Linked DNA regions of Sulfurisphaera tokodaii str. 7. The protein of the gene in region 2 interacts with the protein of the main gene of each other region in a pairwise test. Links are inferred from orthologs where the notes say so. Each region holds a gene or a part of one and is shown on either strand. Other genes may lie near its edges.

Region 1 (3,267 bases), 500 kb from region 2 along the record:
ATAAAAAAGAAATTGAAATTTATGAAGAGCTGGCAGAATCACTTTTTGAACTAAGAATTAGTAAACTTGTTGAAGGAAAGGAAATAAAAGGATTTGATTCTGATTTTTTGCAAGTTTTAAATTTAATGAAGATAATTTATACTAATTTCCTTTCTGGAAAATATTTTAATCTAGAAGACAAGATATTATGTTATGTCAATGTTAAATTTTCTATGAAAAATAAGACTCTTCATCCGGGTGACTTAATTTTATTGCCTTTAAGACAAGTTTTAGCTTTAATAACCTTAAACTATATTACTCCATTAGAAGTAGAATGAAAGTTCCCAAAGTTATAACTACATATTGCCCTAAATGCAAAACTCACACTGAACATTCTGTATCCTTATATAAAGGAGGTAAGAGAAGAACACTCTCAGAAGGACAAAGAAGATATGACAGAAAGAATATAGGTTATGGAAGCAAAAGAAAACCAGAGCAAAAAAGATTCGCTAAAACAACAAAGAAACAAACACTAGTATTAAAATGTCAAAAATGTGGATATACTATAATGAGAGAAGGATTAAGAATGAAGAAGATTGAACTAGTTGAGGTGGTTAAATGAAGGCAAAATTCAAAGTTTTAATTCCAGAACCTAAAAGCAAATTTATTAGAATAAAATGCCCTAACTGCGGAAATGAACAAACAGTGTTTAGCCACGCAACTTTTCCAGTGAGATGCTTATCTTGTGGCACACAACTTGTATATCCTAGGGGCGGTAAGGCTAAAATAGTCGGTGAAACAGTTAGAATACTAGGTTAAAAATGATTTATAATAAAAACCCTATTCCAACTGAAGGAGAAATTTTAATTGCAACTGTAAAACAAATTTTTGATTATGGTAGCTATGTAACTCTAGATGAATATGGAAATCTTCAAGCCTTCTTACCTTGGAGCGAAATTAGTAGTAGATGGGTAAAGAACATTCGAGATGTGATAAAAGAAGGTAGAAAGATAGTTGTGAAAGTAATTAGAGTGGATAAAAGAAAAGGAACTATAGATGTATCTTTGAAAAAAGTTACAGAAGATGAAAAAAGAAAGAAAATGTCACAGTGGAAGAAAATACAAAAAGTTGATAAAATTCTAGAGATAGTTTCTCAGAAAATAAATAAGACAGAAAAGGAAGGATGGGAACAAGTAGCATGGAAACTTGAAGACAAATACGGCGATGCTTACGATGCATTAGTTAAGGCAGTTAAAGAGGGAGACTCCATACTTAAAAATGCTGGTGTTCCCGAAGTCTGGATTAAACCTCTAATGGAAGAAATTGGGAAACATATAGAAGAAAAAAGAGTTAAAAAAAGTGAAATAGTTACTCTAAGAAGCAGTGACCCAGCTGGAATTGAAAAAATAAGAAAAGTCTTAGGAGCAGCAGTCGAAATAGCTGAAAATGCTGATGTTGACATTAAAATTTACACTATTGGTGCTCCTAGATATAGGATAGATATCATAGGCACAGATCCGAAGCTTCTCTCTAAAGTAATGACCGAAATATTAGATAATATAAGAGAAATAAGTAAAGAGGAAAAAGTAGAATTTAATGTGGTAAGAAAATGAAATGGAAAATAAAAAAATGCCCTAAGGATTGCACATACACTTTAAAAGATATATGCCCTATTTGTGGTACTCCTACAATTATTCCCCATCCAGCTAGATTTTCTCCGGTAGACAAATATGTAAAATATAGAATAGAAATAAAAAAAGGGATAAAATTAAATTGTTAAGTATTTATTGTAGTCCCATTTTCTTGAATTATTAAGGGTAGAATAACATTTGGTTCTACAAACTGATAAACTACAACAATAATATATACTATTGCTTCCCCGCCTACTGCAGGCTCAGCAGTAACTGGATAAAGTGAAATATATACTGGTCTAAAGTAGGGTAAAACCACATTTGGCAAAATACCACTAGGATTAATTAAAGTAGCATTACCACCAAGTGCTGAAGATAACTGACTTAATGATATTGAAAATGGAGCCTGAACCGGACCTTGATTTAATGCTTGAACTCCTTCAATAAACATGTTAACTATCAATGAATTATATGCTTTGGGCGTCCAAGCCATTGGCAATGAGTTAGCAACTATTGAAGCTAATTGAGTTTGTCCCGCCTCGGCTAAAGTTGTTGCGGTTTCATTAACATAAGTGAAATTAACATAACTATACATGTTATAACCAGCTATAATTGTCATTGCACCCATTGCCTTAGCAATATCGCCCAAACTTGTAGTATAACCTATAAATTCTCCGGGAAAGTTTGTTGGATAACCGATAAACCATACTGATTGCCCAGAACTTGAAATGTATTGGGTTACAGCATCGTAAGCTACTATATATACTGGAATAGTATAGTTAGGACTTCCGTAAGGATACAAATGAAAATCGCTCTCTAAAACATTAACAGCAAAACTCTCATTGTTTAGAAACATTTCCGCCATAAGCTTAATTTGAGTACCATTAAGCGTATTATTTTCATCAATAACACTCCGATTACCCACTACTTCAATCCAATATCCATAATCCCACCAACTTAGTATAAAGGCGTTCTTAGGTGTATTATGATTTATCCAATCTAATGCTGATATCCATGCATAATTAGTAGTTAAAAATGAGGTTGCCGCATTATAAATAGCTGTAGGTTCATAACTAATTTCCATTGATATCCCAGCATCAGCTAATAGAGATACACCAATAATTCCTAGCATGATTAATGGTGCTATTCTTATACCCCTAGACTTACTTTCTGCAAATCTATTTGCAATCTCAGCAACACCTAAACCAGCTAATGCTGCAACAATATATGCGGTATAATTAAACAAATATGGTTGCTCTGAAGTTCCATAAATACTTGCAACGCCTAAAATTAAGAGCCATAAACCAGGTAATTGAGCCCTTCTAGTAATTACGAAGTACATTCCTATTATAGAAAGAAATAATGATATTCCGAAATCTTGAATCATTGCTGTTACAGGTTGAGGAATATATTCAGCTACTGTCCTATCTATAGGTACTGAGAACTGGTAGAATGGATTAACTATTGCATAATATCTTGATGGTATTGGAGATTTTCCTAAAGCGGCTAAACCTAAAATTCCTAATGCTAGAATAAATACTATTGCAGCACCAATTAGTATGTTCTTTGAGTCTAATATTTCTTTAGGAATAATTTGTCTAATGTAAAGCTCTATATAGAGGAATAATGGAATTACAAGGAGTGACAAACCGTGAGC
Region 2 (3,203 bases):
GCCTTTCAGAGAGGAGCTACCATTGTTATGCAAAAGTCAATAAAGGAAGGATTTGGTTTAACAGTAAGTGAAGCTTTATGGAAAGAAAAACCAGTAATCGGAGGTAATACAGGTGGTATACCCTTACAAGTAATCAATAATGTGACTGGCTACCTAGTAACTACTCCAGAAGAAGCTGCCCATTATACATTATATTTGTTGAGAAATACGAACATAAGAGAGAGACTTGGAAAAAATGGAAAAGAACATGTCAGAAAGAACTTCCTTATAACAAGAGAATTAAGAGATTATTTAATGGTTGCAAGCTTAACAGGCAGTCAACAAACTCCAACATAGCGATGCAGTAAATGAAAAGTAGAAGTATGATTTTATGAATTAAGGAACTTTAAATTATAAAAGAGGAGTATAAAATTCACTACTACATGATATAATAGCTAACTACTAATAAGGACTTATCCTCAAAATAATATATTATACGACGCCGGGGGCGGGATTTGAACCCGCGCGGGGAGATCCCCACTGGCTAACCTGAAGCTCTCAAGGCCAGCCCCTTAGTCCACTCGGGCACCCCGGCAATTTAATTATATGATTTAATACTATTAATTTTTAACCGCTAAAATGATTGAGTAACCTTTTGCTCTTTTTATTATTTTAACTTCATTAAAATACTTTCCAAATATATCTAGTACATTCTTTTCTCCTTTGTACACAACTACCTCTAAAACACCATTATGTAAAAGTCTCTCATAACTTTGCTGAGCTAACTTTTCAATAAATTCTTTACCGGCCTTAAGAGGAGGATTTGAGTATGCTCCATTTAATTGTATATCAAGATTTTCTAATATATTATTTCTTATTACTATAACTCTATTTTCTAATTTATATCTCTTAACATTTTTTTCAGCCAAATAAACAGCCTTTTTATCAATATCTATCATATAAATTTTGAGATTGGGATTCTTTAAGGCAATATAAATCCCTATTGGTCCGTAGCCGCAACCAATATCTGCTACAACTCCTTCCTCAGGGAGGACTATATTTTCAAGTAACATTCTTGTACCAAGGTCTAATTTCTTTTTAGAAAAAACACCATAACTACTTATCAATGATAAAGGTATACCATTTACTACATCATTAACAACAAATTCATCCATGTTTCTTCCACGATCTAGGATATATATCACGAGGCATAAGAACTCTTTTAGGCTTAACTACTATTCCTTTTTTCATATCTACTAATTTTTGAGAATCTACATCAGCTTCACCTATAGCTACTAGCTCTCCTTTTAGTGTTAATATCGCTACAGTATCCTTTACCCTAAACCTTTGATAAGCTACTATTCCAGGTGCTGTAAGCATTGCACCATAAGATATGGCATCAACAGCATTATCATCAATTAATATTTTAGGCATACCACAAGTAGCATATTCCATAGGTAATAATATTTTTCTTAAATCACTCTCATCTTTACAGTTTTTCCACATATAAAGAGCTTCTGAAATCTCTTGTAATGTAACTAAGTTTTTCTCTGTAAATATCCCAGATCTAATTCTCCTTAGTTCTCTCATATGTGCACCGCAACCTAATATTACTCCAATATCATGACATAATTTTCTCATATATGTGCCAGGATCAGAGGATATCCTAAGTAAAATAAATCTCTTATCCGTATCAAGTATCTCTATATCATAAATTTTCTTTTTTCTTGTTCTTCTCTTCACTGAGGATCTTACGGGTGGTTTCTGATATATTATACCTATAAATTTTGAAATTATTTGTTTAAGTTCATCTATATTAAAATCACAATGTACTTGCATTAAGCATACATATTCTTTCCCAGAAGAACTAATATATGACATTAGTTTTGTTGCATTTTCTAACCCAATTGGTAATACTCCAGTTACTTTAGGGTCTCCCCGCCTGAGGGTTTAACCCTCAAGGCTCTAGGGTCCCCCCATGACCAGCCTTTGAAACCTTAAACATTTGTTTTATCCAATAAGCTACTTCATGACTTGTAGGTCCAGGTGGTTTATCAGCGTTAATAATTGAGTTTTTTATTAAAACTTCTATGGGTCTTTTATCAGCAAAGTAACCATATTTTTCATTAGTATAGGAATCTTGTATAATATTCCAGTTATTACTATAATTACAAAAAGAATCTATTTTATAAATAAAATCATATATTTCCATATTAAATCACAGGAATTTTTGGCTTAACATCTTGTTTCATAAATTCTATAAGACCCGCTTCTTCTAATTTTTTCTTAACTTCATCATCACTTGCTCCCTTATTTATATCTATCTTTTTATCTGTAGGTTCTAAATGAAGTATATTTACTCTTCTTCTTTTAACTTTATTAACATCTTTAGGACCAGTTACTAGGACAAAATTTTCATCTATTATGTCTACAATAACACATTTTTTACCTGCTTCTCTTCCTCTTGTTTTTACACATATTCTTCCTATTTCTATCGCAGGCATACCTACTACCTAATGAAAAAACGTATTCATAAAAATTTAAACTTAGTGCCAGTATTTTCGAGTCCTTATAAACCTTCTCTCTAGATCTAAAAGCGCTTCATAATACTTATCTTCTCCTTCTCTCAATTTTTCTAACGCTTTACTAATATTAGTAACACCTACTCCAGGAGCAGAAAGACCTATTGCTACATATTTATTATAGTAAGAATAAAACGATGAAATTCTCTTCAATTCCTCTAGTTTTTTTAGTTCTTTTTTACTTAATTTTTCACCTTTTATTGCTTTTTTAACTATTTGAATACTTTCATTATCTTGCAAATCAACAACTGTCAAAAATACAGAACCACATTTTGGACATCTAGGAGGGACCTGACTCACATTAAAATTGCTATTCCATCCACAAACCATACAGATAAGTTTTACCTCTTTTGATAATAATTTTCTCTTATAAACCTCTAGCATAATTGGTTTATCTTCACTAGAACGGAAAACTAAAAGTTTATCTAAAAATTCTTTAGCTAGAGGTGAAAAACTGGGTACTTCTAATATTTTCCAGCTTACTTTTCTTAGTTCGTTTGATAAGATACTTAAATCATAGTTCTTAACAATAAGCTCCTTAACTGCCTCTTCTCCAACTATAGTATCTATAAATGGTCTCAATAATGTAGAAGAAATATCAATATCTTTACCCTTATCAATAACTCCAAATCTTTCTGCTTC

What was found.
Region 1: the proteins of STK_RS02280 (region 2) and STK_RS05180 interact in binary tests that used the Methanocaldococcus jannaschii proteins (3 or more experiments, as listed by UniProt). The link is inferred for Sulfurisphaera tokodaii str. 7 from one-to-one orthologs.

Annotation. Positions count from the first base shown.
Region 1 is NC_003106.2:915,086-918,352, reverse strand. The notes cover bases 246-3,173. They hold STK_RS05180 (RNA-protein complex protein Nop10), read left to right. Parts: upstream 246-1,588; coding sequence 1,589-1,759; downstream 1,760-3,173. Other genes in these bases: STK_RS05175 (STT3 domain-containing protein), read right to left, coding at 1,756-3,173; STK_RS05185 (translation initiation factor IF-2 subunit alpha), read left to right, coding at 801-1,592; STK_RS05190 (30S ribosomal protein S27e), read left to right, coding at 598-798; STK_RS05195 (50S ribosomal protein L44e), read left to right, coding at 314-601; STK_RS05200 (hypothetical protein), read left to right, coding at 246-317. In the rest of the region: more of STK_RS05200, read left to right, coding at 1-245; more of STK_RS05175, read right to left, coding at 3,174-3,267. UniProt on the Methanocaldococcus jannaschii protein: Involved in ribosome biogenesis; more specifically in 18S rRNA pseudouridylation and in cleavage of pre-rRNA.
Region 2 is NC_003106.2:413,499-416,701, reverse strand. What follows is about bases 18-2,881. They hold STK_RS02280 (RNA-guided pseudouridylation complex pseudouridine synthase subunit Cbf5), read right to left. Parts: upstream 1,888-2,881; coding sequence 1,147-1,887; downstream 18-1,146. Other genes in these bases: STK_RS02265 (DEAD/DEAH box helicase), read right to left, coding at 2,526-2,881; STK_RS02270 (50S ribosomal protein L14e), read right to left, coding at 2,193-2,483; STK_RS02275 (tRNA pseudouridine synthase A), read right to left, coding at 1,937-2,191; STK_RS02285 (class I SAM-dependent methyltransferase), read right to left, coding at 600-1,154; STK_RS02295 (glycosyltransferase), read left to right, coding at 18-336. Outside these bases: more of STK_RS02295, read left to right, coding at 1-17; more of STK_RS02265, read right to left, coding at 2,882-3,203. UniProt on the Methanocaldococcus jannaschii protein: Could be responsible for synthesis of pseudouridine from uracil-55 in the psi GC loop of transfer RNAs.